DNA from 3 places in the Solibacillus sp. FSL W7-1324 genome. Region 3 is predicted to be linked to each of the others. Evidence: riboswitches for the same ligand, from Rfam matches in the RefSeq annotation. Region 3 holds a riboswitch; each other region holds the start of a gene.

What was found. Region 3 has a riboswitch for lysine ahead of MKY71_RS01280 (amino acid permease). Riboswitches for the same ligand answer to the same signal wherever they lie in the genome.
Positions count from the first base shown of each region.
Region 1: linked by a shared signal. The riboswitch ahead of MKY71_RS12410 (aspartate kinase) and the one ahead of MKY71_RS01280 (amino acid permease) in region 3 are both predicted to bind lysine.
Region 2: linked by a shared signal. The riboswitch ahead of MKY71_RS08760 (transporter substrate-binding domain-containing protein) and the one ahead of MKY71_RS01280 (amino acid permease) in region 3 are both predicted to bind lysine.

Region 1 covers NZ_JBBOYH010000001.1:2,496,810-2,507,713, forward strand. The annotation lists gene racE (glutamate racemase) at 1-629, opposite strand, end outside; gene MKY71_RS12375 (MarR family winged helix-turn-helix transcriptional regulator) at 646-1,089, opposite strand; gene MKY71_RS12380 (helix-turn-helix domain-containing protein) at 1,163-1,384, opposite strand; gene MKY71_RS12385 (acyl-CoA thioesterase) at 1,454-1,897, opposite strand; gene sdhB (succinate dehydrogenase iron-sulfur subunit) at 2,040-2,816, opposite strand; gene sdhA (succinate dehydrogenase flavoprotein subunit) at 2,833-4,578, opposite strand; gene MKY71_RS12400 (succinate dehydrogenase cytochrome b558 subunit) at 4,673-5,287, opposite strand; gene MKY71_RS12405 (YslB family protein) at 5,559-5,975, shown strand; gene MKY71_RS12410 (aspartate kinase) at 6,072-7,304, opposite strand; lysine riboswitch at 7,393-7,571, opposite strand; gene uvrC (excinuclease ABC subunit UvrC) at 7,604-9,394, opposite strand; gene trxA (thioredoxin) at 9,530-9,844, opposite strand; gene MKY71_RS12425 (electron transfer flavoprotein subunit alpha/FixB family protein) at 10,106-10,904, opposite strand, start outside.
Region 2 covers NZ_JBBOYH010000001.1:1,808,549-1,819,452, forward strand. The annotation lists gene MKY71_RS08740 (toxic anion resistance protein) at 1-373, shown strand, start outside; gene MKY71_RS08745 (DUF6501 family protein) at 420-617, opposite strand; gene MKY71_RS08750 (amino acid ABC transporter ATP-binding protein) at 944-1,678, opposite strand; gene MKY71_RS08755 (amino acid ABC transporter permease) at 1,680-2,426, opposite strand; gene MKY71_RS08760 (transporter substrate-binding domain-containing protein) at 2,551-3,387, opposite strand; lysine riboswitch at 3,502-3,689, opposite strand; gene odhB (2-oxoglutarate dehydrogenase complex dihydrolipoyllysine-residue succinyltransferase) at 3,835-5,103, opposite strand; gene MKY71_RS08770 (2-oxoglutarate dehydrogenase E1 component) at 5,197-8,004, opposite strand; gene MKY71_RS08775 (HAMP domain-containing sensor histidine kinase) at 8,321-9,715, opposite strand; gene MKY71_RS08780 (response regulator transcription factor) at 9,721-10,392, opposite strand; gene MKY71_RS08785 (sensor domain-containing diguanylate cyclase) at 10,511-10,904, opposite strand, start outside.
Region 3 covers NZ_JBBOYH010000001.1:244,881-255,784, forward strand. The annotation lists gene MKY71_RS01230 (transporter substrate-binding domain-containing protein) at 1-766, opposite strand, end outside; gene MKY71_RS01235 (glutaredoxin family protein) at 766-1,029, opposite strand; gene MKY71_RS01240 (LLM class flavin-dependent oxidoreductase) at 1,045-2,049, opposite strand; gene MKY71_RS01245 (amino acid ABC transporter ATP-binding protein) at 2,063-2,815, opposite strand; gene MKY71_RS01250 (LLM class flavin-dependent oxidoreductase) at 2,835-4,163, opposite strand; gene MKY71_RS01255 (LysR family transcriptional regulator) at 4,364-4,621, opposite strand; gene MKY71_RS01260 (hypothetical protein) at 4,794-5,075, shown strand; gene MKY71_RS01265 (nitric oxide synthase oxygenase) at 5,251-6,306, shown strand; gene MKY71_RS01270 (restriction endonuclease) at 6,343-6,897, opposite strand; gene MKY71_RS01275 (CynX/NimT family MFS transporter) at 6,960-8,159, opposite strand; lysine riboswitch at 8,302-8,482, shown strand; gene MKY71_RS01280 (amino acid permease) at 8,577-10,034, shown strand; gene MKY71_RS01285 (RNA 2'-phosphotransferase) at 10,261-10,904, shown strand, end outside.

The DNA of each region.
Region 1 (10,904 bases), 2.3 Mb from region 3:
GTTTCTTCGGCAGATGACAGGACGTGAACTTGTGAGCCTACTGCTGCTTCGATTTGCTTTTGTAAAATAGGATAATGTGTACAGCCTAAAATAACTGTATCAAATCGCTCATCTTCAAGCGCCTTTAATCCTTTCGCAACAAGGTCATACGAAAATTGGCCTTCGTATTCGCCACTTTCAACGAGTGGCACAAATGTCGGACAGGCAAGTGGAATTATTTTCGCTTTTGTCGACAATGATTTCACTGCTTCTTCATATGCGCCGCTTTTGATCGTGCCTTCTGTCGCTAATACGACAACTTCATTGCGCTTTGTCTTTTTTATGGCCGCTCGTGCCCCTGCATTAATAACTCCTAAAACCGGAAATGGCATATGCTTTTGCAGACTTTCCAATGCAACGGCAGTCGCAGTATTACATGCAATGACAAGCATCTTCACATTCATCTTTTCAAGCGCTTTTGCCATCTCCCATGTAAAATTGCGGACTTCTTGCTTTGTGCGTGGCCCGTAAGGACATCGCGCCGTATCACCTATATAATATATTGTTTCATTCGGCAAAAGCTCCATAATTGCTTTTGCCACTGTTAATCCGCCAACTCCGGAATCGATAACACCTATTGGGGCATTCACTTGTACCGCCTCTATCCTATTTCATTAATAAATGTAGTTTTTGTAATGTTCTTGATAATTGCTCAAACTCTTCTGCGTTAAATTCCTGTGTAATATCCCGCAAATAATTTTGACGCTTTAAAATTACTTCCTGGATAATTCTTTCGCCTTCAGGTAAAAGATGAATCCGTACAACACGTCGATCATTTTCGTCACGTACACGCTGTACCAATTCATTTTTCTCCATCCGGTCCACTAAATCTGTCGTTGTCGAAAATGCTAAATACATTTTCGTCGACAAGTCACCGATCGTCATATCACCCGATTCATGCAACCATTGCAATGCAATAAATTGCGGAGGTGTAATCGTATAATTGCTTAAAATTTCTCGACCTTTTTGCTTGATTAAGTGTGAAATATATCTTAGTTCTTTTTCCAGGATTGCTACAGATTCAGAGCTATGTGTGCTGTGATCTTTCATCTACTCCATTCACTCCTCGATGCGTTTCATAGTTCTATTTTGAAGTTTTTTTCATAAAATAGCAAGCATCGAATCAGTATATCGACAATTCCTGAAGTCTTAATAACTCAAGAATCGCTTGCGTACGACTTGATACACCCAGCTTTTGAATCGTATTGGAAATATGATTACGAACGGTTTTTTCACTAATGCCTAGCTTAGTTGATATTTCCCGTGTTGAATAGTCCTTTATTAATAGCTCAAAAATCTCGCGTTCTCTTTTTGTTAACAGCGAACGATGCTGCGGACGATTCATTTTGCAACACCCTCCTATCCTCTTCTTTGTACATTATGTCGAAAATACAAAGCAGGTGAGGGCATTTAACTATTTCCCAAGCAATAATTTTTTTTGTTCTTCCAGTAACGGGACACCTTTCCCCGTGTCACTGCTCAATTGTACAAGCGTTCCGCGCCCTGTATAGCACACTTCATCTTTTTCATTTTTCACCAAATAATGCAAATTCATCGATGATGTGCCGATTGATGCGGTTTTAACAAATATTGTCAATTCTTCGTCGAAAAACACTTCTTTTAAATAATCACATTGGATATCCGCAACAACGAGCATATTTCCCGTATCTGATCCTGCTGTAAAATCAAATCCTAATGCTTTAAAATATTCGATACGTGCATACTCGAAATAGGCAAATACTTTTGTATTGTTCACATGCCCGTACATATCCGTTTCCGAAAAACGCACCTTTACCTTTGTCGAAAACGAAAATCCTGCCATCCATTCTGTTGCATCCTGAATATATGTAGCTCGCATAATAAATTCCCCCTTTGTCTGATTCCATCATCATCCCCTGATAATGAATACTCATTCATTATAGCATAATTTGTCAGAAATCAAAAAGCGATCCAAAACAAAAAGACCCCCACCAAGGTGAGGGTCAATTATATTCATTCGATTAGTCAACCATGTGGTCAGAACCGAAGAAGTTTTTGAACATTTGAACTGTTGTTTCACGGTTAAGTGCAGCGATAGATGTTGTCAAAGGAATACCTTTTGGACATGCAGCTACACAGTTTTGTGAGTTACCGCAGTTTGCAAGACCACCATCGCCCATGATTGCATTTAAACGCTCGTCTTTATTCATTGCACCTGTTGGGTGTGTGTTGAATAAACGTACTTGAGATAATGCAAATGGACCGATGAATGATGCAGATTCAGAAACGTTTGGACATGCTTCCATACATACACCACAAGTCATACATTTTGATAATTCATAAGCCCATTGACGTTTGCGCTCTGGCATACGAGGACCTTCGCCTAAATCATAAGTACCATCGATAGGTACCCATGCTTTAACTTTCTTAAGTGCGTTAAACATGCGCTCACGGTCTACTTGTAAGTCACGGATAACCGGGAAAGTTTTCATTGGCTCTAAACGAATTGGTTGAGTTAACTTGTCTACTAATGCTGAACAAGATTGTTGTGGACGTCCGTTGATTACCATTGAACATGCACCACAAACTTCTTCCAGACAGTTCATATCCCATGCTACTGGAGTCGTTTTTTGACCATCAGCAGTAACAGGATTTTTTTGAATATGCATAAGAGCAGAAATAACGTTCATACCTGGACGGTAAGGAACTTCAAACTTCTCAACGCGTGTAGCACCATTCTCATTGTCTTGACGAACGATTTCTAACTTAACTGTTCTATCAGTATTTACTGTTTCCACTGTTTAGTTCCCCCTTCTACGCTGAGTAGTCGCGTTTACGTGGTGGAATTAACGAAACGTCTACATCGGCATAAGTAATAATTGGTTCGCCCGTTGCCGGATCGAACTTCGCCATAGTTGTTTTTAAGAAGTTTTCATCATCACGTTCAGGGAATTCAGGCTTGTAGTGAGCCCCACGAGATTCGTTACGTAATAATGCACCCTTAGTCATAACTTTAGCTAAATATAGCATGTTCTTTAACTGACGAGTGAAGTGAGCACCTTGATTCGACCATTTTTGTGTGTCGTTAATGTTGATGTTTTCCCAACGCTCTTGAAGTTCAGTTAATTTCGCATAAGTTTCTTCTAATTTTGCGTTTACACGTACAACAGTCATGTTGTCAGTCATCCACTCACCAAGCTCTTTGTGTAGTAAGTAAGCGTTTTCTGTACCATCCATTTTTAGGATAGCTTCCCATTTTTCTGTTTCTTCCTGTACGCGACGCGTATAGATTTCTTCAGGTAAATCTTCTGCATGCTTTTTAAGTCCTTTAATGTACTTAACAGCATTGGGACCTGCAACCATACCACCGTAAATCGCTGATAATAATGAGTTCGCACCTAAACGGTTTGCACCGTGTTGTGAGTAGTCACATTCACCTGCAGCGAATAAACCAGGGATTTCAGTCATTTGGTCATAGTCAACCCATAATCCACCCATTGAATAGTGTACCGCTGGGAAGATTTTCATCGGTAATTTACGTGGGTCATCACCTACGAATTTTTCGTAGATTTCGATGATACCACCTAGTTTAATATCTAATTCATGAGGATCTTTATGGGATAAGTCTAAGTATACCATGTTTTCCCCGTTAATACCCAATTTTTGATTTACGCACACGTCAAAAATCTCACGTGTTGCGATATCACGTGGTACTAAGTTACCGTAAGCTGGATATTTCTCTTCTAGGAAGTACCAAGGCTTACCGTCTTTATACGTCCATACACGTCCACCTTCACCACGAGCAGATTCAGACATTAGACGGTTTTTGTCGTCTCCAGGAATCGCTGTTGGGTGAATTTGAATCATTTCACCATTTGAATATGTTGCACCTTGTTGGTAAACAATCGATGCTGCAGAACCAGTGTTGATTACTGAGTTAGTTGTTTTACCGAAGATAATACCAGGACCACCTGTTGCCATAATTACAGCATCAGAACGGAATGAGCGAATTTCTTCACTACGTAAATCTTGTGCTACGATACCGCGGCAAACGCCTTCGTCATCAAGCACTGCACCAAGGAATTCCCAGTGCTCATATTTCGTAACTAAACCAGCTACTTCGTGTGAACGAACTTGCTCGTCTAGTGCGTATAATAATTGTTGACCAGTAGTCGCACCAGAGAATGCTGTACGGTGCATTAACGTACCACCGAAACGACGGAAGTCAAGTAAACCTTCTGGAGTACGGTTGAACATTACACCCATACGGTCCATTAAGTGGATAATACCTGGTGCTGCATCACACATACCTTTAACTGGAGGTTGGTTCGCTAAGAAGTCACCACCATAAACTGTATCATCAAAGTGGATCCATGGAGAATCCCCTTCACCTTTTGTATTAACTGCTCCGTTAATTCCGCCTTGTGCACATACAGAGTGTGAACGTTTAACCGGAACTAACGAGAATAATTCAACTTCAGTACCAACTTCAGCTGCTTTAATCGTAGCCATTAAGCCAGCAAGACCGCCACCAACGACGATAACTTTACTTTTTGCCATGATTATTTCTCACTCCTCATTAATTGCTAAAACTTTTACTCATATTCCATTCCGTCTAGGTACTTAACTATGTAGTAGTGACTAAGTTAAGTGATTAAACGAATGCTAAGATAGCTGCAACACCAACGATTGCTAATACTACGAAGATTAACAATGTAACATAAGTTGCGATTCGTTGAGATTTGTTAGATTGTGTAATACCCCAGCTTACTAAGAACGACCATAAACCGTTCGCTAAGTGGAATGCTGCTGAAACGATACCTAAAATGTAGAATACTAACATTAATGGATTATCAACGATTTCAACCATCATATTAAATTCAACTTCAGCACCTAATGCTTTTTGGATACGTGTTTGGAAAATATGCCACGCAATGAAGATTACAAGGAAGATCCCTGTGAAACGTTGCAATGCAAACATCCAGTTACGGAATGTGCTGAAACGTCCCGTGTTGTATGTCGCTGTAAAAGCAATATACACTCCATAGAATCCGTGGAACATTAATGGAATATAGATAATAATCCATTCCATCGCTAACAATAACGAGTGTGGAAGTAATTCCATAACACCTGTAGCGTTATTGTAAGTTTCCTCACCGCCAATTGCAGTGAAGTTCAGAAATAAGTGGAACACCAAGAACAACCCGACAGGAACTACACCTAGTAACGAGTGTAAGCGGCGCCATAAAAATTCACGATCTTTCGACAAAACTGTTACCCCCCTTAGTACTTGAAATACACATGCGCAACGCCTCAAATTTGTAAAAGTTGGGATGTTGACTGCGCATTTCATCATGGTACAATATTATGACATGTCCATTGTACTCTCAACAGATACTAGCGTCAAGGCAACGCAGGATATTTTATAATCATTTTAAAGACGGTTTTACGCTGTTTTGAGAACCGTTTTTTCTGCTTATAACTCTTTTCTTCACGAAAGAATGAAAATTATACGAAAATTTATGAAAGAGGTTTTTTATATGGAAGGGTACAAAATGAAAACGATTCCAACTTTTGGCTACGAAATCATTCGTGACCATCTTCTTCCTTCTATTTTAGGAAAGCATGAAGAAGATGTTTTATATTGGGCAGGTAAAGAAATTGCAAGAAAGTTCCCATTATTTTCAATGGATGAACTGCCTTCATTTTTCATGGAAGCTGGCTGGGGCCAGTTAATTCTGGAAAAGGAAACGAAGGACGAACTTCACTACATACTTTCGACATCTGAGGAATTGCCACTTAATATTGTACAACGTTGTTTCCGTCTTGAAGCCGGCTTTTTGGCAGAGCAGAAGCAAAAACAGCTTGGCTATTTGACGGAATGCTATGAAGAAAAAGACAATGACAAACACATCGTAAAATTTACGTTAAAATGGGATTTAAAAGAGAAAATTTAGTCTTCAACTTATCATAATTATCTATTGGTGAAGATGCAAATTTACACAATAAAAAAGCTGGAAATAAGCTACTTCAGCTCATTTCCAGCTATTACTTTAAGAAGCGGTTACTTCTTTCATTGCCAAATCGAATTCCTCATGCAGCACATTCGCAGCACGAACCATTTCTTCCTGTGGTACAACGACAGACACTTTAATTTCCGAAGTGCTGACCATTTTTACAGGAATATGTTCGCGTCCCAAACGTGCAAACATGCGAGCTGCCACCCCCGGATTGGATGCCATCGCAGAACCGATAATCGATACTTTCGCTAAACCTACTTCAAAATCTGCAAAACTAAATCCAAGTGATAATTTACTAGTTTCCAAAACCCGTAATGCTTCCGCAAACTCATCCTTGGAAATTGTAAAGGAAATGGTCGGCTTCACGCCATCAATGACTGCTTGAACAATAATATCCACATTGATATCATTTTCTGCTAAAACACTAAACACTTCTGCCAATGACGCGGTTTCATACGAATCATAGCCGATCGTCAAACGAATAATATCCGATTCGTAGGCTATCCCGCGTACAAGTAAGTTTTTCTCCATGTCTACATCCCCTTTAATAAAAGTGCCTTCCACGTCCTGTACGAAAGAACGTACAATGAGCGGTATATTGTATTTTTTGGCAAGTTCAACCGCACGTGGGTGCAATATTTTAGCCCCTAAATTTGCAAATTCCAACATCTCATCATAAGAAACTTCCGGTAGTTTCCTAGATCCCTTTACAATTTCTGGGTCTGCTGTGAAAATCCCTTCAACCGATGAAAAAATCTCGACACGCTCTGCTTCGAGGGCAACCGCAAGTGCAACCGCTGAAGTTTCAGAACCTCCTTTGCCGAATGTTGAAATATTGTCTGTCCCCGTAACTCCTTGAAAACCTGCTACGACGACGATTTCGCCTAATGCCAAATGTTCCTGAATTCGTTTACTATCGACATTATCGATCCGTGCGTTACCATGCTTTTGATTTGTATGGATACCTGTTTGCCATCCAGCTAAAGAGACAGCTTTGCCTCCATGCTCCTGAATCGCCATTGCAAGCATCGCACTTGTTATTTGTGTTGCTGATGAGACAAGTGCATCCATTTCCCGTTTCGACGGCTCATCGGTAATTTCAGCAGCATATTGTCTCAATTCTCGTCGTATAGCGGGCATTGAAGAAACGACAACGACTAAGTTTATGCCACGCCCTTGCTCTTTTATCACTTTTTTAGCTAGGTGTACGATTTTTTCCGGTGTAGTCAATGCCGGACCGCCAAACTTTACTACAACTGTCTCCATTCTTTTCCCTCCTTAAATTCGAAAACAAAAAAGACGGCTTTCCATGTTCATGGAAAGCCGCCGTCAATACAAATAATAGTTATAAGTTTTTCAGGATAGCCCTCCAGAACATAAAGCTCTGACAGTTTTACATCTCTTAAATGCAAAACCAGCAAACTGCGCGAACAATACGCACTTCACTTCGGCAGGACCCCCTTTCGATTGCTGTCAATGGAATTGTTCTTCCTCGAGCAATGTACTGTTGAATACTGCGCCTCTATCTTAGTAAATATTGAATTGTCTTTTATATTAGCACAACCCTATTCTTTATTCAATGGTGCTTCATGAAAATGACGATAGATGACTTCCGCCAATTTTGCCGGTACTCCTGATTCCTGCAGCTGCAGCTCGCTAGCTTCGCGAATTTTTTTCACTGATCCAAAATGCTTCATAAGCTGCTGCTTCCGCTTCGGACCCACTCCTTCAATCCCATCAAGAACAGAAGTAATGGCATTCGTTTGATGCTGCTGACGTAAAAATGTAATCGCAAATCGGTGAACCTCATCTTGAATACGCTGCAATAAATAGAAGCCGTCACTTGTACGCTTCAACGGTACAACTCCCGGAGGCGTACCAAATAAAAGCTGGGACGTATTATGCTTTTCGTCTTTAGCAAGTCCTGCAATCGGGATGACTAAGCCAAGTTCGTCTTCAATTACTTCACGTGCGACTTCCATCTGTCCTTTTCCCCCATCGATAAGAATCAGGTCAGGCAATGGCAGGTTTTCTCGCAGTACACGTGTGTAGCGACGTCGAATGACTTCCTGCATCGCACCATAGTCATCATGCTTGGCCGCTTCCCTTGTTTTATATTTCCGGTATTCCTTTTTCGCAGGCTTCCCGTCGATGAAAACAACCATCGCCGATACCGGGTCTGCACCATGCATATGACTGTTATCAAACGCCTCTATTCTAAGCGGCAACGGAATTTGCATTGCTTCAGCAAGCGCTTCACAAGCCCCTACTGTCCGCTCTTCTTGACGTTCAATCAACTGGAATTTCTCATGAATGGCGATTTCCGCATTTTTCATCGCCAGATCAACAAGCTCTTTTTTGGAACCGCGCTTTGGTGTCAGTACCTTCACATTCAAAAGCTTTTGTAAAATTGTTTCGTTAATCGATTTCGGTACAAAAATCTCTTTTGGCAATAGATGATGCGGCTGTTCGTAAAAACGCCCGACAAATGTTAAAAATTCCTCTTCCGGCTCATTATAGATCGGGAAAACCGAAACATCCCGCTCAATGAGTTTACCTTGACGCACGAAAAACACCTGAACACACATCCAGCCTTTTTCCACTGCATAGCCAAATACATCCCGGTTGCTTAAATCATCTGTGACGATTTTTTGCTTTTCCATAATCTGATCAATATGGGCAATCAAATCCCGGAATTCCTTTGCCCGCTCAAACTCCAGATTTTCGGCTGCATCCAGCATTTTTTGCTGAAGGTCTTGTTGTATTTCTTCGACGCCCCCATTTAAGAACTTCGAAATCTCATCAATCATTTCATCATACACCTGTTTTTCAATATCCTTTACACACGGTGCCAAACATTGACCTAAGTGATAGTACAGGCACACCTGGTTAGGCAGATGCGTACATTTACGAAGCGGGTACAGACGGTCCAGTAATTTACGCGTTTCGTTCGCCGCATAGGCATTCGGATACGGACCGAAATATTTCGCTTTATCCTTCTTCACTTTTCTTGTCGTAATAATACGAGGGTATCGTTCATTCGTTATTTTTATATAAGGATACGTTTTATCATCCGTTAGTTTTACATTATACTTCGGGTCATGCAGCTTAATTAAATTCAGCTCCAGAATAAGGGCTTCCAAATCGCTTGAAGTCACAATATATTCGAAGTCTTCAATCTCACTGACTAGTCTTGCAGTTTTCCCGTCATGACTTCCCGTAAAGTAAGAACGTACTCGATTTTTCAATACTTTCGCCTTACCAACGTAGATAATCGTGCCTTGACGGTCTTTCATAATATAGCAACCTGATTCATTTGGCAGTATTTCTAGTTTTGCTTTTATGATTGCATTCATTTTCTCACCTGTTTAATATGTCCTTTCTTTTATTTTAACTGATTGGGGTATAAGAAAAAAGCCGTACACCTTATACGGCATACGGCTTGTTGACATATCAGTAACGCCTTGGCGTTTGAATGGTCAATGGTTTAATTATTTGTTGTCGTTAATGAAATCAACTAAAGCTTCTTTTGGCATGAAGCCAGCAGTTTTTGCTTTTAATTCACCATCTACGAATAATAATAATGATGGGATTGACATGATTTGGTAATCAGCAGCAGTACCTTGGTTGTTATCAACATCAACTTTTACGATTTTAACATCGTTACCGATTTCTGAATCTAATTCTTCAAGAACTGGAGCGATCATTTTACATGGTCCGCACCAAGTAGCCCAAAAGTCTACTAAAACTGTGCCGTTTGAAATTTCTTGTGGAAATGTTTGATCTGTCGCGTGTACAATTGCCATATTAAATAGCCTCCTTAAATAACATATGGTTGTAGTATAGCATGTTTTCCCAATTAAACAGTAGTAAAATGCTTGGGAATATCATGACCCTCAAATTTAGCCGTTGTTTCCGATGGATTTTAGAGGATATTAGAAGAACTATACCCTTTATTTAAACAATTTAATGCATTATACGATATCCGTTTTTCTTCACACCATACATACCTCACCATTATAAAAATTAAAGGCTCCCTTCAAAAGAAGGAAGCCCCTAATCACTTGTTAAGCATTTACTTTAAGTGCTTTAAACTCTTCGATTAACATTGGCACTACTTCGAATAAGTCGCCAACGATACCGTAGTCTGCTACTTTAAAGATATTCGCTTCTGGATCTTTGTTGATCGCAACAATCACTTTTGAGTTCGACATACCAGCTAAATGCTGGATCGCACCAGAAATCCCTGCAGCGATATATAAATCAGGTGTTACAACTTTACCAGTTTGGCCGATTTGTAATGAGTAATCGCAATATTCAGCATCACATGCACCACGAGATGCGCCAACTGCTCCACCTAGTAAATTAGCAAGCTCTTTTAATGGCTCAAAACCTTCTTCTGATTTAACACCACGACCACCTGCAACTACTACTTTCGCTTCTGAAAGATCTACACCTTCAGTTGATTTGCGTACAACTTCTTTGATGATTGTACGTAAATTTGTAATATCAACTGATACTGATGATACTTCACCAGAACGAGAATCGTCTTTTACTAATGGCGGAATATTGTTTGGACGAATTGTCGCAAAAATAATACCCTCTTTGATTTTTACTTTTTCAAATGCTTTACCAGAGTAGATTGGGCGAACAAATACTGTATCATCGCCTGCTCCCTGAATTTCCGTAACATCTGAAATTAAACCAGATTGTAAGCGTGAAGCAATTTTTGGCGATAAGTCTTTACCTAAAGAAGTATGACCGAAAACGATTGCTTCTGGATTTTCTTGTTCTATTACTGCTAAAATTGCTTGGCTGTATCCGTCAGATGTATAGTTTTTCAAATGTGGATGTTCTACTGTGATA
Region 2 (10,904 bases), 1.6 Mb from region 3:
TGCCCCGCAAATCCGGATGATTCAACAAACAAATCAAATGCTGATCGAAAAAATTCAAAGTTCGATTATGACGACGATTCCTTTATGGCAGTCGCAAATAGCGATGTTATTAAATATGAACAATCAGCGTCGAGCAATACGTTCCCAGGAGCGTCTGATGGATGCATCGGAACAATTAATGCGTAAGAACGGCAAAATGCTGGAAGTGTCCAAAAAAGCGGCAAACCGACCAGCATTATCTCATAGTGATATTGACCGCTTTAAACAGACCCAAATGCAATTGCTGCACGATATTGAGGATACATTACGGGTGCACGTTGAAACAGACGAAAAGCGTCACGCAATCGAACATACAATCTTAGAGCAAAAATAAAAAGGTGTGCGAAAAAGCCATAATGACTTTTCGCACACCTTTTATTTTAAGCGAAGTATTCTTTGTAGAAACCGCCAACTTCACCTGTATTGTCGATGACAAAAATGAACTCTTCTGTTTCGTTTTTCACTTCATACTCTTTACCTACTGTTAAAACATTTGATACTAAATATTTCGATGCATCTGTATGTACGCATTTTACTGTGCGAATTGTCGGCGCATCTTTCCAATTTAAATGTAACATATTGTTCCCTCACTTTTATCTATTATCGATACTCTCCTATTTTATATGATTTTCCTGCCAGTGGAAAGCGAGTTGTAGTAAAAATCAACTTTTCTTGTTTCTAAATGAACTCATTCAAGTTAAACTCCTAAATTTATCGCTGTTTGAGATATTTGATAGAACAACTTTTCCATGTTAAACTCACAAACAGAGGTGGAAATAATGGTATTTGGTAGTGTTCCGATGTGGTTTTTCGCGATTGCCATTGCTTTTGCAATTGTATTTATAATAATAAGCGAATGGAATTCACGAAAATAAGCTCGCAGTTAACTGCGAGCTTATTGCTTTTACCGTAATGTTCGTTTCAAGAATTCTTTTGTACGGTCGTGTTTCGGGTTTACGAGCAATTGTTCCGGAGGGCCTTCTTCAACGATAACCCCTTTATCCATAAATACAATCCGGTCTGATACTTCTTTGGCGAACTCCATTTCATGAGTAACAATCAGCATTGTATTCCCCTGGTCTGCCAGATGGCGCATTACCTTTAATACTTCCCCTACCATTTCAGGGTCAAGCGCTGATGTCGGTTCATCAAACAGCATTACATCCGGATCCATTGCTAATGCACGAGCAATGGCAACACGTTGTTTCTGTCCACCGGATAAATGTTTCGGTTTCGCATTCTTATAGGCACTCATGCCGACAAGCTCCAAATACTTCATCGCATTTCGTTCGGCTTCCTCTTTTGAACGTTTCAACACTTTAATTTGACCAACAATACAGTTATTTAGCACATCCAGATTATTGAATAAATTGAACTGCTGGAATACCATACCTAAATGCGTACGGTACTTTTCAATTTGATGACCGTCATTTAAAATATTCTCACCATTATAGATGATTTCGCCTGCTGTTGGTGTTTCCAGTAAATTAATGCAACGTAACAGTGTAGATTTCCCTGAACCGGAAGAGCCGATCAATGTTACGACTTCCCCTTTGTTTACCTGGAAATTAACATCTTTTAAAACTTCGTGATCACCGAATTTTTTATTTAAATGGTTAATATCAATTACAACTGCCATCTTATTCACCATCCTTATCTAGCTTGTTGCCTGTAATAAGTTCCACTTTATATGAAGACGGGCCATCCATCTTTTTCTCGAATAATAGTAAGAAACGAGTTACAGTAAATGTCATGATAAAGTATAATACCGTCGCGATAAAGAACGCTTCGATGTATTTGTAGTTACTGCCTGCGATCGAATTCGCTGTAAAGAACAGCTCCACTACCGAAATGACACTTAATACAGATGAATCTTTAATATTCATAACGAACTGATTCCCTGTTGCAGGTAAAATATTGCGCGCTACTTGCGGCAGCACAATATGAATCATCGTTTGCAGGTGATTCATACCAATCGCCTGTGCAGCTTCAAATTGTCCTTTATCAATAGATACAATACCACCGCGAACATATTCGGCCATATAGGCGCCTGTGTTTAAACTGATGACAATAGAAGCTGCTAAAAAGCGGTCAATATCGATGCCTAAATAGACAAGACCGTAAAATACGACCATCGCTTGTACCATCATTGGCGTTCCTCTAAAAATTTCCACATATGCCGTTAAAATAAAATTAACGACCTTCAATAGTGCTGATTTAATATTTTTTTTGCGTTGTGGAATTGTATGCATAATCCCTATGAAAAATCCGATCAGCGTTCCGCAAATCGTCCCGATAATTGCCAAGAGCAGTGCTGTCCATGCGCCTCGTACAAATAAATCCCAGTTGTCCGTAAACAAGTTCCATGATGAATCTAAAAATGCCATCGCCTTGTCCTCCGTTTCTATCTTTGTTTATATTATTTATGTACGAAATGATCATTTTAATAGAAAAAGGTTGTCTTCCGTCTGCCGGCAAGACAACCTCATTAAAACTGTTAATCCAACACGATTATTGTGCTGCTGGTTGATTTGCAATTGCGTCTTCCATTAATTGTTGACGCTCTTCTTCCGAAATTTCAGCTAAAACTTTGTTAATTTGTTCACGTAAATCAGAACCCTTTTTCAAACCTACTGCTACAGCTGTTGATGCTTCGTCTGCTTCGAAGTTTGGCTCAGGTACGATGTATTTGATGTTATTCAGTGCCATCTCAGCAGAGATACCTTCTGGACGTTCTGAAACATATCCATCAATTGCGCCTGACTGTAATTGTACACGCATTGCACCAAAATCAGTTGCCGCTACTTGTTTTTGAACACCTTCGATTTGATCGATTACATCATAGTGTGTTGTCGCTTGCTGACCAGTAATTTTCGCACCTGCAAAGTCAGATAATGAAGTTGCATTAGCATATGGGCCGTCTTCTTTTACAACGATAACATAGTCACTTGTATAATAGTTCTCTGTAAAATCAACTACTTCCTTACGTTCAGGCATTGGTGACATACCAGCAATTACTAGATCAATGGCACCTGATTGTAATGATGGAATTAAGCCATCCCAGTCTGTCTTAACAATTTGAAGTTCCATGTCCAGCCCTTCAGCGATTTTCTTCGCGATTTCAACGTCATAGCCTGCTGCATATTCCTTAGAACCTTTAATTTGAACTCCGCCATTGGCATCATCTTTTTGTGACCAGTTGAAAGGTGCATATGCTGCTTCCATTCCAATTTTAATCACTTTTTTGTCGGAATCAGAACCGCCTGTAGTACCTTCTTCGCTCGAGCCACATGCAGCCAGCAATAGCATTGTCATGGCTGTCAGTAAAATTAATAGTCTCTTTTTCATAGAAAATCTCTCCTCTTTTGTTAAATTTCGGACACATTATATGCAAAAAACGACCTAAAAGAAGAACTTTAGGTCGTTTAAATTATAATTAGCCCGAATCCTCTACAGTTCCCATTTTGAGATAGCACAACTCAACCATCAGGGATATAGATGATTGAGACAGTTCTGCAATTGTTCACTGCAGACCCAGCATTGTAAAATTGAGCATTTACAACACTTCGGCGATATTTCCTTCTTTTATATTTCACAGCCAGCTCATGGCTCCATATAAAACTGTTAAGTATCGCGCCTCTACCTCACGAGATTGTGAGGTTTTAATATGAAATTGATAAGTTTTATATTACATTATTGCGACATTTCCGTCAACAATCATTTTTCTGAAATTTTAAGGTAAAAAAAGTAAATGCGCAATACATAAAGTATCGCGCATTCGTAGAGAAAATACTATTAAGAATTTAATAATAAATCTTCTGGGTTTTCGATCATTTCTTTAACTGTTTTCAGGAAGCCAACAGAATCTTTACCATCGATGATACGGTGGTCGTAAGATAATGCTACGTACATCATTGGACGAATTTGAACTTCACCATTAACAGCTACTGGACGGTTTACGATTGAGTGCATACCTAAAATACCAGCTTGAGTACCGTTCATGATTGGTGTTGACATTAATGAACCGAATACACCACCGTTAGTGATAGTAAATGATCCGCCAGCCATGTCATTTAAGCCTAATTTTTTGTCGCGTGCTTTTCCAGCTAACTCTGCAATGTTTTTCTCGATTTCAGCAAAGTTTTTCGCATTTGCATCACGAACAACTGGTACTACTAAACCTTCTTCAGTTGATACGGCAATACCGATATCGAAGAAGTTGTTTAAGTGAATTTCATCACCGTTAATTTGTGCATTTACATATGGATATTTCTTCAATGCTGCTACTACAGCTTTTGTGAAGAATGACATGAAGCCTAATTTAATATCGTTAGCTTTCACGAACTCATCTTGTTTACGTTTACGTAAAGCCATAATGTTCGTCATATCAATTTCGTTGAATGTAGTTAACATTGCAGTTGATTGCTTAACTTCTAATAGACGTTTTGCAATTGTTTGACGACGACGGCTCATTTTTTCAACTGTTACACGGTCTGTGTCAGCTGCTGGTGTAAAGATCATTGGACCGTTACCTGCTGCTGGTGCTTGAGTAGCTGATGCTGCAGGAGCTGCTGGTGCTGTACCATGAGCTGCAACGTCTTGTACACGTACGCGACCTTGTGGATCAACAGGTGAAATTGCTGCTAAGTCGATGCCTTTTTCACGAGCTAATTTACGAGCTGCCGGTGAAGCGATTACACGCTCACTTGAAGTTTCTTCGGCAGCAACTGGTGCAGGTGCTGCTGCTTTAGGAGCTTCTTCTTTTGCTGGAGCCGGAGCTGCTTTAGGAGCTTCTTCTTCTTTAGCTGCTGGTGCAGGTGCTGCGCCTTCGCCAGCTTCAACAACTGCGATTACTTGTCCTACTAATACAGTATCGCCTTCTTCAGCTAAAATTTGCTTTAAAACGCCTGCTTCTTCAGAGATGATTTCAGCATTAACTTTATCAGTTTCTAACTCAACGATGAATTCGCCTTTTTCTACGCGATCTCCAACTTTTTTCACCCACTGGGCAATTGTACCTTCAGTAATTGATTCTGCTAATTCAGGGACTTTAATTTCAGCCACGTTCATATCCTCCTTTAATTACGCTACACATCCATTGTATAGCAAGCCACTTCTATTTTAAATAGAAGCAGCTCTTTTTAAACAAATCATTTATTACTTTTCAAGTGCTTCGTTCACTAATTTCGCTTGTGCTGCTTTATGTGAATCGCCATCACCTTCAGAAGTTGAGCTCATTGCAGGACGTCCTACATAGCGCACTTTTTTGCCTTCTGCGATATCATATAATGTTTCAAGAACATATGTCCATGAACCTTGGTTTTTCGGTTCTTCCTGTACCCAAACGATTTCTTTTACATTCGGGAAACGAGCGATAATATCTTTCACTTGTTGTGCAGGGAATGGATAAATTTGTTCAACACGAACAATGTGTAAGTGATCTAAGCCTTCGCCGTCTTTCACGCGTTCAGCTAAATCAATCATTACTTTACCAGTACCAAGTACTACTTTTTCAACCGCTTCTGTGTTTTTGCCTAAACCTTCTTGCTCGATTACTTCTTGGAAGCGACCGTTTGCAAGCTGTTCAGCAGTAGCTGCAGCAAGTGGGTGACGTAAAAGTGATTTGGGAGAAACCACTACTAATGGACGTACACCTTCAGTACCTAATAATGCAGCTTGACGGCGTAATAAGTGGTAGTAGTTGCCTGCATTTGAACAGTTCGCTACGAACCAGTTATTTTCTGCAGATAACTGCAGGAATCGTTCCATACGGCTTGATGAGTGTTCTGGACCTTGGCCTTCATAACCATGTGGTAAAAGAAGTACGAATCCAGATTTTTGACCCCATTTAGCGCGTGCACTTGAGATGAAGTTATCAAACATTACTTGTGCCATGTTTGCAAAGTCACCGAATTGTGCTTCCCATACAGATAATACATTTTGGTTTTCTAAATTATACCCGTATTCGAAACCTACTACACCTGCTTCTGTAAGTGGTGAGTTATAAACTGAGAATGATGCTTTTGCACCTTCAATGTGGTGTAACGGTGTAAATTCAGAACCATTGTTTTTATCATGTAATACTAAGTGACGTTGAGAGAACGTACCACGCTGAGCATCCTGACCAGTGAAACGAACAGGTGTGCCATCTTGTGTGATTGTTGCATATGCTAATGTTTCAGCATGACCCCAGTCGATTTTGCCATCTTTGAAAGCATCACGGCGTTTAGCTAAAATTTTACCTAACTTGTTTTGCGGTTCAAAACCATCTGCAAAGACAAGAAGATCTTCATTTACTTTAGCAAGACGTTCAGCATCTACTTTCGTATCGATTTCAGGGAATTCGATTTTAAGTTCTTCCGGCATGTTAGGCGTTACATGCTCGTCTTTTTCAGCCATTTCTTTTACATGATCATACGCAGCTTGCATTTCCGCATAAATAGAAGTATCTAATGCTTTTACTTCATCAGCAGACAGAACACCTGCTTCTGCTAATTCTGCACCGTATAATGCACGAATTGGTTCATGTTTTGCTACTAATTTATATGTTTCAGGGTTTGTTACTGTCGGATCATCTGTTTCGTTATGACCGTAACGGCGGTAACCGATTAAGTCGATTACGATATCCTTTTTGAACTTCGCACGGTATTCCGCAACAAAGCGACCAACAGCTGCCACTGTTTCAGGGCTGTCAGCGTTTACATGGATTACCGGAATATCATAGCCTTTTGCAGGGTCAGATGAATAATTAGATGAACGTGAATCATGTAATTCAGTTGTGAAACCGATCATGTTGTTCGCGATAATTTGAACAGTACCACCTGTTTTGAATCCTGCTGTTTGAGAGAAGTTGAAGCCTTCAGTTACAATCCCTTGACCAGCGAATGCCGCGTCACCGTGTAAAATGATACCGAATGCATTTGATGGATCATGTTTTGCAACACCTGGTTCTGATACATCATCTTGTGCTGCACGTACAGAACCGATTACAAGCGGATTCCCTACTTCTAAGTGAGATGGGTTGTAAGCTAATTTAACGTTCAATCCTGAATCATGAGTGTAAGATGCACCCATATGATATTTAACGTCGCCAGTCCAGCCTTTTGTAATTTCTAGTTTACCGTCTTCAGGGAAGAATAGGTCATTAGAAACATGGGCGAAGTCAGAGAACATCATATCGTATGGTTTATTTAATACGTGAGTTAATACGTTTAAACGACCACGGTGTGCCATACCGATTCGAACGTTTTTTACACCTTTCGCTTCAGCTGATTTGATAATTTCATCTAATAAAATGATTTGAGTGTCTAAACCTTCTCCAGAGAAACGTTTTTGACCAACAAATGTTTTATGAATGAATTTTTCAAAGTTTTCAATGCGTGTTAAACGCTCTAATACTGCTTTCTTTTCATCAGCAGATAACGTTTTTTTGAATGTGCCGCCCTCTACTTGCGCTTCGATCCAAGCACGTTCTTCCGGATTTTGTAAATGTGCAACTTCCACACCAATTTTATCAGTGTAGACAGATTTTAAATAATCAATTGCTTCCTTACCGTTTGTAACACCTGCAGGAACATTAGCGAAAAATACTGATGCAGGAATAGCCTGTAAATCTGATGCTGTTAAATTGAATACGCTTTCTTCAATGCGCGAAGTATCTAATTGACGATTTTTTAATGGGTATAAATCTGCTGCTAAATGGCCGTACTCACGAATTGATTCTGCCAACTTAACTGCTGCTAAAACTTTTTTGTAGTCTCCAGTACCTGTTACTGCTGCTGTTGCAACCGGTTGTTGACCATCTGCAAATACAGGACCACCGTAAGCCTGGAATAATTCCACTAGTTCCGGTTCTACTTCTTCAGGAGATTGCAGGAATAAGTCATACTGCTCTAATACATAACCTAAGTTAGGACCAGAAAACGCTGACCATGGAGAACCTGCAGGTAATACATTGTTCGACATGAAAATAACCTCCAAATTTTTGCCTTATGGCTGTTCCAATAATTTACTTAAAAAGGTATAATTTTGTATATTACAATACAAAAATTACCTTCTTTTGTACGTAGATAAATTAAGTACCCTCTTTTTATCTACCAAAACAAAGCAAATAATATTTTATCATTCTTCCACATGGACTAAAAGCACATTTATATACGGCGGAAGAACATTTTTTCCATCTCAATCTTACTACTCTTCACAAAAAATACAACTCTTTTTATCAAATTAAGCAATTTTTTTCGTGAACTATTGAAATAGTAATTAGATTGAGAAAAATTATTCATTTTTTAAGAAGTTTAAGGTAAAAAAAGGTACCTTTCTGTATTTTACTTTCGACATCAATTTCCACTTCATATTTATCAGCGAGCATCTTTGTAATACTTAACCCAAGTCCAGTACCTGCAATTTTATTAGTTCGTGATGCATCCACTCGGTAAAACCGATCGAAAATATGTGGTAAATGTTGTTCAGAAATACCGATACCATTGTCTTCTATCTTAACTAAAATCTGCGACTGTAATTCATTATAATCAATGGTTACATGAAGATTTGGAACATTGCTATTATATCGTATACTATTACTCAAAATATTTCTAAAGATTTGCGCTAAAGCATGCTCGGTAATGGAGGCAGCCGCTTTATCACCGTTTACGGTCAGACGAAACTCAGTGCTAGGATGGAGCTGCAGTAATTCATCTCTTACTTGTTCGTATACTTGTTCTATATCAGCTGAAGCCTTTTCATCTGCCTGTTCCCTTCTTGCCAGTTGCAATAGCTCTTCAATCATTTTCCTCATACGCGCAATTTCGGTTAACGAAGTGTTTAATGCTTCTTCCATTACTTCCGGTTCGTCTTTCCCCCACCGTTTGATTAAAGATAAATGACCTTCAATAACTTGAATCGGTGTCCGCAGTTCATGTGAGGCATCTGCGACAAACTGCTGCTGCTTTGTAAATGAAATTTCAAGTTCATTCATCAAAGTACGATACATATGAAGTAAGTCGCCAATTTCATCTTTTGCCGTATAATCAAATTTCGGCTGGGCTGCAAACCCGTTTTTTCTGACGTAACTCATGGCATCCCTTAACTGAACAAGCGGTTTCATTAACATATTCGATAAGTAATAACTGATCATAACCGAAAATAAAATGGCACCGAAACCGATAATAAAGATGGTCGTCAAAATATAGTTCATCATCGAATGAAATGCTGCTAAAGGGTGAATCAGCTGCATAATTCCTTGAAATTGACCGATCTGAACGACTCTGTGGATGACATAGTTCTCAGAACCTGAAATCATCTGCTTTTCAATCACTGTTGAATAATAATTTTGTGTTTTTGTCAGTTGTGCAGCAGGCGCAGCATCATTGATACGCATTACCTCAATACCATCCAAATTAAATACACGTACTGTTTGTTCCTGATTTAAAATAGCTTTCATCAATGCTGTGTTGTTTTGAAGTGCCTGTACTGTAACAGTGTTTCCTTGTGATTCAAAATAGGTTGTCATATCATCAACCGTTCGCAATGCATTTTTTTCCTCATTATGAATCAGCCATGTTTGCAGCGCGATATACAGCACAACAGATATGAGGGTATAGCTTACAAAAATTGTTACGCCGACTGCGAGCATCCACTTCGATTTTAAGGAAAGGTTCAGTAATTTGTTTTTCATCATCCTCACCCGCGTATCACATAGCCAACACCACGTACAGTTTCAATGTACGGAGTATTTTCTGTTTGCAGTTTTGAACGTAAATGGCGAATATATACATCGACTACATTAGTTTCTACCTCAGAATCAAATCCCCAAACCATTTCTAAAATATGTTCCCTTGTACATACATGATTTTTGTTCTCCACAAGCAGCTTTAATAAATCGAATTCTTTCCTCGTAAGCTCGATTTTGTTATTTTCAAATATTACTTCATATGCCTGAACATCAATTACCAAGTCTCTAAAAACGAGTTGCTTAGATTTTTGAGTGTGCGTGACTCTCCTTAATATCGAACGAATCCGGGCCAGTAGTTCCTCGATCGCAAAAGGCTTCACAATATAGTCATCTGCCCCTGCATCCAATCCTGACACACGGTCCATGACTTCATCACGTGCGGTTATTAACAGAATCGGTACATCGCTGAATTTACGTATTCTTCTGCATACTTCAATTCCATTTAATTGCGGTAGCATGACATCGAGTAAAATACAGTCGAATTGTTCACTTTCCGCCAATTCGAGACCCGTCCTCCCATCATATGCAGTAACGGTTTCAAACTGCTCATGCTTAAGTTCCAATTCAAGGAAACGCGCAATATTCTTTTCATCTTCAATAATTAAAATCCTCTGGTTCATCAGCTTCCCTCTCTATCAACAATCTATATCAACATTTAGTGTACCAATTGTATTTTACAATAAAAAAAGAATACGGAGTAAATTTCCGTATTCTTGAAAATGAAATAAAGATATAACTTTAATTGAAAGACTGTTTCGCTTTGTATAATTCCTGATCCGCTAAATCAATTAATACATCCAGGCTTACACTATGCTTTGGATATATTGATAGGCCCATTGAGGCTGTAGGGGAGAAATGTGCCTCTCGAATCATCCATCCAATTTGCAGATTTTCTTTGATTCTGCCCATAATTTGAGCGAGTTGAGCAGTACGATCTGTCTCGTAAATGGACAACCCTGTTAAAACTATTAAAAATTCATCGCCGCCAAGCCTTATAACGAGGTCTTCATTTCGTACGCTTCGAACGAGCGATTTACCGAATTGAATTAAAAATTCATCGCCAACATCGTGGCCGTACAGATCATTTACTTGTTTAAAATTATCCCCGTCAAGATATAAAATCGCCAGACAG
Region 3 (10,904 bases):
ATTCTTTAACAGTACCATCTTCAATTAACTCTTCTAATATTTCATCGATATCGGCAGCAAGTTTTTCGTCTTGCTTATTCAGCATGAAAAAGATTTCCGAGAAAATTAATGGTTCGCCAACCAGCTTCAATTGTGCATCAGATTCACGATTAAATATTTCTACTGAAAAAGGGAATTGGAAAATTGCCTGAATTCGATCTGTTTTTAATTGGTTTAGCATATCAGGTGTTGACGTTATATATGTTAACTCTGTGTCCAGGTTATTTTTTGCTACATAATCTTCAACAAAAAGAGCTGCATTACTCGTTGGTGCAAGCCCAACTGTTTTTCCATTTAAATCATCAATAGAATGAATATCAGTATTTTTTTCATTGACTACAACATGGGTAGGAACCGCATTGTATGGCTGTTTATTAAATAAAAACTTCTCTTCACGCTCAGGGTTTTTAGCCATATTGTGTGCAATTAAATCAATTTTTTCAGTTTCTAAACTTAGAAGTAAGTTGGAGAAATCCATCACTTCAAAATCAAATTCATATTGAGGTAAACGTTGATCGATTTCTTTTAATAACTCGATATCATAACCTGTTAAATTACCATCTTCATCATAGAAACAAATATTGATAAACTGTGAACCTGTACCAATAACAACTTTTTCTGCGTCTGCATTATTATTGGCATCTGTCTTAGCGACATCTGAATCATCGCCGCATGCCGCTAGTAAAGCACCAGATAATAAAATGGATGATAGTAGTTTTTTGTTCATTAGCCATTCACCTCTTGAGTTACTTTCAATGCTTTTTCTAAATGCTCAATACCTAGCTCTGTCACGCCTACATATGAATTTTCCTGTCCGATTTCAACAACCGGCACATAACGAATGCCATATTTAATTTCTAAAATATCACGATAAGTGTCGTTATTCGTAACATCAACTACTCTATAATCAATTTGCTTTTGCTTTAAATATGTTTTAACTTCTTCGCAATAAGAACAACCATCTTTAGACCAAACAATTACTTGTGTCATTTTAATTTCCCCCTATTATACAGTCACTGCCGAGAGCAGTTTTTTTGGACTAAGCAGCTCATATGACATACGGCGTGCTTCATGGTTTTTAATGGGTGTATGAAGAATAAACTCCGTTACACCTAATTCGTAATAATGATCGAATGTTTCTTTAATTTTTGATGGTGTACCGCTCAAAATATTTGCTTCATAACGTTTTACTTCAAAAGCCTCCCCTGATTGCTTACCGTAGTCTTCAGCCGCTTCCTTTGTAGTAAGTGTTAGTGTACGACCACTTGCTAAATGCACTTTATAAATTTCATGTCCTTCCGCGTAAGTGTGGGCGGATGCTTCGTCTTTAGCGGCTATAACAGCAAATGCGACACCAAATTTCCCTTTTGGAGCATGCTTTTTATAAGCGGCAATAGCGTCAATGAGGGTTTGCTTATCACTATTAATAAATTGAGCAAATACATATGTGAAGCCCAATTGACCAGCATACTCAGCACTTGAAACACTACCACCTAGCAAGATGATTTCTGGGGCGATTTCGGTTGTTGGGGTTACTTCCAACTTAGCGAAACGATCCTCTTCCGGAAGGCTGTTTTCAATAAAGCCCTTCAGTAAGCGAAGGCGTTCATTAAAATCATTATCGATACTTTCAGATACACCATATTGTAAAGCGGCTGTAGCTAATGGGAGTCCACCGGGTGCTTTTCCTACTCCCAAGTCTACGCGGTTTCCTGCTAAGTTCGTTAAAACATTAAAATTCTCCGCTACTTTATATGGACTATAGTGGGAAAGCATAACACCGCCGGAACCTACCCGTATCTTATTGGTTTTTGCAAGAATATAGCTGACAAGTACTTCTGGAGAAGAACTCGCCACTTCATGTGAATGATGATGTTCAGAAACCCAAAATCTTTTATACCCAAGCTTTTCTGCTAGCTGGGCAAGCTCGACTGTTCTAAGAAGAGTTAATGCATTAGATGCGCCTTCTATAACAGGAGCCTGATCTAAAATAGATAAGTGATAGCCCATTTTTTCATTCTCCTTATATATCAAATGTAAGTTCCGGTGTTAAACGTTTTAGAAATTGTTTTGTCCGGTCATGTTTTGGTGTATTAAAAATGACTTGAGGCTCGGCTTCTTCTAAAACTACACCACCATCCATAAAAACAATGCGGCTGGACACTTCTCGTGCGAAATTCATTTCATGTGTGACGATAATCATCGTTATTCCGGATTTTGCTATTTTCCTAATAACATCTAATACTTCACCGACTAACTCCGGGTCTAGGGCAGATGTTGGCTCATCAAATAAAATAACTTCTGGATTTAGTGCCAGTGCCCTCGCAATACCGACACGCTGCTGCTGCCCACCTGATAATTCGCTTGGATAGACATGCGCTTTATGCTCGAGACCTACTTTTTTTAACAGCTCTAATGCAATTTCCTTTGCCTCTTTCGTTGATTTTTTTTGGACAACAAGTAAGCCTTCTGTAATATTTTGCAAAACTGTTTTATGTTGAAATAAGTTATAGCCTTGGAAAACCATCGCGGTCTTTTTTCGCAATGCAATAATTGCCTTTTTAGAAGCATTTTTCGAATTAAGTGATAAATTATCAATCGTGATTGTGCCTTCGTTTGCTTTTTCTAAAAAGTTAATGCAACGAAGTAACGTTGTTTTTCCTGAGCCACTAGGACCCAAAATCGAAATAATATCCCCCTTATTTACTTCAAGGTCAATCCCTTTTAAAACTTCTATTTTGCCAAAGCTTTTATGAATATTTTCAAGCTTGATCATTCGGAGGCCCCTCCTTAACTTATTTGATAAGCTGTTTCTTATAGCGGTTTTCTTTAATTGGTAAACCTAAGTTTTCGCGTAAAGTCGAAGCAGGGTAGTCTTCACGGTAATAACCTTTTTCTCGTAAAATCGGTACAACTTTTTCAACGAAATCTTCCAAAGTATGTGGTGCAACCGTCGTAATAATAAACCCGTCCGCTGCATCTGCTTCAATCCAGCGAATTATCTCATCGGCAATATGAACAGGTGTACCGATGAAATTCGAGCGCGGTGTTGCTTCGCGAAGGGCGACTTCGCGTAATGTTAGTTTTTCTTCTTTTGCATACTGCTTAATCCGATCGGTAAACGCTTGGAAGCTGTTCCGTCCCAACTCGCCAAGTTCAGGGAATGGGGCATCAATATCGTATTGACTGAAATCGTGATGATCGAAATAGCGGCCTAAATATGCAAGTGCTTTTTCATCAGATACTAGTTCGGCAACTTCCCAATAACGCTTTTCTGCTTCTTCAGATGTATTTCCAATAATAGGGGAAATACCTGGGAACAGTTTTAACTGCTCAGGATCACGCTTTGCATTTATCGCAGCCTCTGTTAGTTTTTGTTTGAAAAGCTGACTTTCCTCAAGTGACTTTGGTGCTGAAAATACTGCATCTGCATCTCGAACTGCCAGAGCAATTCCTGAAGGAGATGAACCAGCTTGGAAAATAACCGGCTGACCTTGGCTCGATCGTTGAATATTTAAGGGGCCACGAACATTGAAATATTTCCCTTTATAATCAAGTACATGAAGCTTATCTTTATCGAAAAATAAATCTTTATCTATATCTGCAATAAAGGCATCATCTTCCCATGAATCCCATAGTCCTTTTACAACATCTAAATATTCTTTAGCAATCTCATAACGTTCGGCATGTGATGGATGATCTTCAACTTTTTTGTTGAAATTTAATGCCGTACTTTCCAATGGAGTTGTAACGACATTCCAACCAGCCCGACCATTACTAATCAGATCAAGTGAAGCAAGCTGTCGAGCAACATTAAATGGTTCGCTGTAAGAAGTGGAAATTGTACCAACTAAACCGACATTGTTTGTAACAGAAGCCAGCGCTGATAAAATGGTTACCGGTTCAAAGCGATTTAAAAAATGTGGTATTGACTTTTCATTTATAAATAGACCATCTGCAATAAAAACAACATCAAATTTCCCTCGTTCTGCAACTTGCGCTTGTTGTGTATAAAATTGTATGTCAACACTCTGCTTTGGGTTTACTTCGGGATGTCGCCAGCTTGAAATATGACCTCCTACACCATGTATCATTGCACCAAAATGTACTTGTTTTTTAACCATGATGCCATCTCCTTTAATTCCTATTGATTTACTAAACTTTATTGTTAATGAATCGTATCATTATTCTGTCAATTGTTACAAGGGGGGTATTGATAGAAAAATTCTATCAGTGAAAGTGGAACTTATGGTGCAGCAAAGGGGAGAAGGCATAAAAAAACATCATTTAATAAAATGATGTTGAGAAGTAAGAACTTTTATATTTAGAGTGTTCGGATTTCCATTTGAATTTTGCGATACAGAGCAACAATTTCCTGAGCATACGGTAAAAAGTGCTGTCCTTCTTTAGATAAACTTAAACTGCGTCCAGACCGAATGAACAATTGTACATTTAAACTTTCTTCAAGTGATTTGATGCGTGCTGAAATGGTAGGTTGAGAAAGAAATAAAACATTTGCTGCTTTATGTACACTTTTATATTCAACAACGTATATAAATGATTCAATATGATCTATATTCAAACTTACCCTCCTCTTTATAATAAAGTTTATAAGAATAGTTGGTTTAAATGCAAGGGTATATATTATTATATTCCGAATTTCCCTTATATTTACGTTAATTCTTTTTTTATGAAACTTATAACATTCCTAAACAGTAAATAATATCAATGATTATTTCAAAAGGAGGTTCAAGATGAAACGTAAAATCCTTTTCGCAATCATCGGGGCACTGCTCTTACATATTCTATATTTTGCAATACAGCTGTTAATAGGGTTAGTTCAAACATTTTTCTACAAACCGCAATTTGCGCCGGATACGGTTGGGTTGCAATCTGAGTTGGCATTCGGATTTATTAAAGAAGGCTCCCCGTTATTATTGCTTGGGAGCTACATTGGGATAGCAATCCTTATATTTACTGTACTTAGTTTGAAAAAACAAGGCACGAACAGCATTTCCCAAAATCAACGACGCTAAAGTTTAAATGATACAGGAAGCGGCAAATCAGCGAGTGATAAATGGAGGAGATAGTTTAAAAAGACTTTATGAACAAATTTAGTCATGTATGAAATATACATGTTTTAATCGGTTGTTGTTTCATTGTGTTTCCTTTTCCAAGAGGCCAAAATAAGGCTAGAAGGGGATGAAATAGATGGCAACAACGACTTCAATAGTGCATGAACGTATAGATTTCCTTACTTTATATAAAAAAGAAACAAATCAGACAGAAGAGTGGCTGAAAAAGCGTTTGGAAGATGCCCAGCATTCGGACTTTATTTTATCGACAGATGAGCTTACATACGGGGCGCGAGTTGCATGGCGCAACAGCAATAAATGTATCGGGCGTCTGTTTTGGAATAGCTTAAACGTGTTTGATGAGCGCCGATTATTAAATGAAGCTGAAATTTACGAAGCACTTCTTAACCATATTGATTTTGCGACCAATAACGGGAAAATTAGACCGGCTATTACACTGTTTGAACCGGACCGTGTACGAATTTGGAATCACCAGCTCATCCGCTATGCCGGCTATGAAACAGATAGTGGGATTGTCGGAGATTCCGATTCGATCGAGTTTACGAAAATATGTGAAAGCCTTGGCTGGCGGGGTGCACGTACAAACTATGATGTACTACCACTTGTCATTCAAGTTGATGACCGGGATCCTATGTTTTTTGATCTTCCGAAAGAGTGTGTGCTGGAAGTGGCGATCACCCATCCGGAATATGATTTTTCATCATTAAATATAAAATGGTATGCAGTTCCGATTATCTCGAGTATGCGTTTTAATATTGCCGGCACCGATTTTCCGGCAGCCCCGTTTAACGGGTGGTATATGGGGACAGAAATCGGTGCGCGCAACTTGGCGGATACGTACCGTTATAATTTCCTCCCGGAAGTAGCGGAAGCAATGGGACTGGATACTGCAATGAATACATCGCTTTGGAAGGACCGTGCACTTGTTGAATTGAATGTTGCGGTTCTTCATTCCTATAAAAGGGCGGGTGTTAGTATTGTCGATCATCATACAGCAGCCCAGCAGTTTCAGCTGTTTCAAATGCAGGAAAATAAAAGCAACCGCGATGTAACCGGCAACTGGGTTTGGCTAGTACCGCCATTATCTCCTGCAACTACGGATCTTTATCATGAACCAATTGCCAACACGCTAAAAAAACCAAATTACTTCTACCAAAAGCAGCCATATTAAAACAGGTGTGCAGAAAGCCTCTGCACACCTGTTTCTTTACCTTTTATTTAATATAATTTGGATCAATTCATCACGATCGATTAAATAAACGTCATTGATGTCGGCAAGTTTTTCGGCCTGGCGTGTAAAATGACTGTTTGTGACAACCCATGCTTCAGTTGCTTCGTACATTTTTACCGCTCCGATAATTTCCTGAACGGCTTTTACACCGACCGTACCGGAATAGCGTTTTGCCTGGACAGCGATAATATCTTTTCCGTCCTTTAGAATAAGGTCTGCACCGTAGTCACCGCTCGTTGCGGTATAGCTCACTTTAAAACCTCGTCGCTTAAATAACTCTCCTAAAAATCTCTCGAAATCCTCACCGGTCATTTTATCGACTTCGCGAATGCCGGATTTTCGTAACTTCCTCGTCTTCAGCGATTTTAGCCAAATTTTAAACGCGATATATAGTACGAAATAAGCGACAATTCCATAGCCGATGCCTTCAGCTGTTTGTGTGACATAAAAACCAGCTGCACCAGCCGAGGCGATGAAAAACAGCGGGATAACCGGCAGGCGTTTTTTATTTCGTCTTCTCTTTTTACGCAATAGTTCTGTACTCCTTTTATTTACTAAAGCTATTATATCATAAAAAGGGTACATACGTTTGGTTATATCGTCCGATTGTTTGCGCTCATAAAAGAAGCAAAAAATAACAGTACAGAAATCAGGATAAACAGCATAACCGGGATTGACCAGCTGTCCGTCAAATCATGGACATAGCCGAACAGAATCGGTCCGATTGCGGCAATGAAATAACCGATTGATTGTGCAAACCCGGAAAGTTCAGCTGCATCATAGGCTGTCTCTGTACGAAGAGAAAACAGCATCAGTACTAAACCGAATGAAGCCCCACCTGCAAATCCCAATAAAATCATCCAGACGATGGCGAGACTTGTCCATTCCATCAACACACCAGTAAATCCAACTAAGTAACAGATCGTAAAGAAAACAACGATCGGTCGTTGCGAGGCAATTTTACCGGCGATAATCGGAATAATAAATGTCATCGGAATTTGCGAAAACTGCATAACGGACACCATCCAGCCGGAAGCAGTTGCATCAAGTCCCTGGCTAACGAAAATTTCCGGTATCCACGCGGACGAGCAGTAAAATATAAATGATTGAAAGCCCATTGCCCCAGCGACTGCCCAGGCAATGGGTGACTTCCACATATATGTTCTCTTCGTCTGCGAAGAGGGCATATGTAATTCGACTTTTTCCTGGCGCAAAATCGGCAGCCAGATTAGCAATGTAAGAATCCCTAAAATAATCGTAATACCTGCTGCGATTTGCCAGCCTGCGTTTGCGGCAATCGGGTAACTGAAGCCCGCAGCAATTCCGGAAGATGTGTTCATTGATACGGAATAAATTCCTGTTAATAAGCCAATATGTAACGGGAATTTCCATTTAAAAAAACTAGGTATCAGGACATTACCAAATGCAATGGCGATGCCGATTAATATTGTTCCAAAAACAAGTAATGACGTTGCTCCGAGCGAACGCATCAAAATTCCTGCACATAACAAAATGACCGAATAAAATAACGTCCACTCCAAACCGAATTTACGGGCAATACGCGGGGCAAATGGTGAAACGACCGCAAAGGCGATTAAAGGGATCGTCGTTAAAAAACCTGCTAGAAAGTTCGATATTCCGAGCCCATCCCGAATAAATGAAATAATCGGCCCGATTAATGTAATCGGTGTACGCAATGTTGTCGCAAATAAAAAGACGGCAATCATGAAATAGATGAGCGGTCGGTTAGATAGTATTTTTTTGCTGTTTTGATTTAGTTGCTCGGTGTCCATTTTAATTCTCCTTTTGATTAGTAATATATGTCCGAGTAGTATGAATACTCGCAAAAAACAGAATAATGGTGAAGCCATTGCTATCAAAAAAATGTTATGTTAGACTTTTAATCAATTAAATAAAACATTACCTCATGTAGATGTATGAGGTAGAGGTCGCAATCATTAAGACTAGTATAGCTGAGATTAAGAAGAATCGGTGAAGCTTTATGAAAGGAATGGTTGCCGAAGTGTTATTTTTCTTCTTGAAAATAATGCTGGGGCTGTTTCCGATAAGGAGCAGAACTGTCACATGTGTGAGCATGTGTTGAGCTATCTTTCAAGTTTGATGAGGTGTAAATATAACCATCACAAAAACTTGTGGTGGTTTTTCTTTTACACGGTCATTGAACAAAACAAAAAGGGAGTTTTATATTCATGGGTGAGATTAAGATAGACCAGCTCGGTAATAATAACGGGTTGAAAAAGAGTTTGAAAAGTCGCCATGTAACGATGATTTCGCTTGGCGGAACAATCGGTACAGGTTTATTTTTAGCATCAGGTGGTGCGATTGCACAGGCAGGTCCTGGCGGGGCATTACTTGCATATGCACTGATCGGTGTTATGGTGTATTTCTTAATGACATCATTAGGGGAAATGGCTGCCTATATGCCAACATCCGGTTCGTTTAGTACGTATGCAACAAAATTTGTTGACCCGGCTTTAGGCTTCGCGCTTGGCTGGAACTATTGGTACAACTGGGCAATTACAATTGCAGCTGAAATTGCGGCTGTTTCGTTAATTATGAAATACTGGTTCCCGGACAGTTCATCAATTTTATGGACAATTTTATTTATCGCAGTTGTTTTATCATTTAACTTAGCGTCAGTAAAAGCTTTCGGTGAAGCGGAGTACTGGTTTGCGATGATTAAAGTCGCGACAGTAATTGTGTTCATCATTGTCAGCTTCTTAATGATTTTCGGGATTTTAGGCGGGAACGATCCGGTCGGCTTCACTAACTTCGTGAAAGACGACGCACCGTTTAATGGCGGTTTCCTTGCACTTTTCGGTATTTTCCTTGCAGCCGGATTCTCATTCCAAGGTACGGAAATGCTTGGGGTAACGGCAGGAGAAACAGATGACCCGGGCAAAAACATTCCAAAAGCGGTACGTTCAGTATTCTGGCGTATTTTACTGTTTTACATTTTCGCAATCGGTGCAATCGGATTGCTTATTCCATATACGGATTCTCGTCTTTTATCAGAAGATATTGCGACAAGCCCGTTTACATTAGTATTTGAAAACTTAGGTGTGGCATTTGCGGCATCTGTTATGAATGCGATTATTTTAACGGCAATGTTATCAGCAGGGAACTCTGGATTATATGCAGCAAGTCGTATGCTTTATCAGTTAGCGGTTGACGGCAAAGCACCAAAACTGTTCATGAAAATTACAAAGCGCGGTATTCCAATGTATGCACTTCTTGCTACTTTGGCAGTCGGTTCATTAGCATTCCTTGCATCATTTTTCGGTGACGGTGTAGTGTACATTTGGCTATTGAATGCTTCCGGTATGTCCGGCTTCATCGCTTGGCTCGGTATTGCAATCAGTCATTACCGATTCCGTCGTGCCTATGTCGCACAAGGAAATTCATTGAGCGATTTACCATATGTATCGAAATTCTTCCCATTCGGTCCGCTATTTGCGTTTGCCCTATGTATGATTGTCGTGCTAGGCCAAAACTATATGGCATTCATGGGCGGAACGATTGACTGGTACGGTGTTGTCGTTTCATATATCGGCTTACCACTGTTTGCCGCTTTATGGTTTGGCTATAAATTTAAACACAAAACGAAAATCGTTCCTTTAGAGGACTGCGATTTATCGAACAAATAATTTCTGAAACGCAATGTGGCTAGTAGGCTGACATTGCGTTTTTTTGTTTTGAGGATTATTTGTCCTATAGTGAGGAATAAGTGAGAGTGATTGAGGATTATGCTAGACTGTTTGAGGATAATTTGTCTAAAAGTGAGGAATAATTTCCTCAAGTAAGATGGCTGCAAGAATGGTATTATAGAAGAAACAAAAATTGAGTAACACTGAACTATAAGGAAGTGAAAACATGCCTATTTCAAAAGGTTTCTATAAAAAAGTATATCCGTGGTTAAAAGGGGAAGACAGTAAAGATGTGTTGTATCGACCATTTCTTACAAAGGGGAACCCGTATAAATCCCGTATCTTTCTAGTAAGTTCGCACGCGGTGCCTTTGTTTAAAGTAGAAGAAAGAAGCGAGCAGACTTTTGCGGAGTCATTAGTGAACAGAGAGCTTTTCCATGACCTTTATTTAAGTGAAATTAAAGGAGCACCCCGAGAGTTCAAAGGCTCATTACAGTTTGAAAACTGGCTGGAAAAGCAGCATCGGGAATCGCTCGTGTATACATCGTTAAATACGTATCAGTTGGAATCAGCGGATGAAGCGAAAACAGCTAAAAAAGAGGATACAGCTAATTTTGAGCGCGGAAATGTCATCTTTAAAGAAGTAATGGATGAGTTTCAGCCGAAAATTATAATTTTGCAAGGGACTGCTGCATACGAGCAATTTAAAGTACGATACGCTGATCGGTTAACAATCTTTAATGAAGAAGTGACGAAAGTACAATTATTGGAGCAGGCAGGGCCGTTTGCGGAAATGGTTTATGAAGATGGCAAAAAAGTGTCGATTTTCGTTACCCGCAGCATGAGCTACTTCGGTGCGGACGGTTCAAA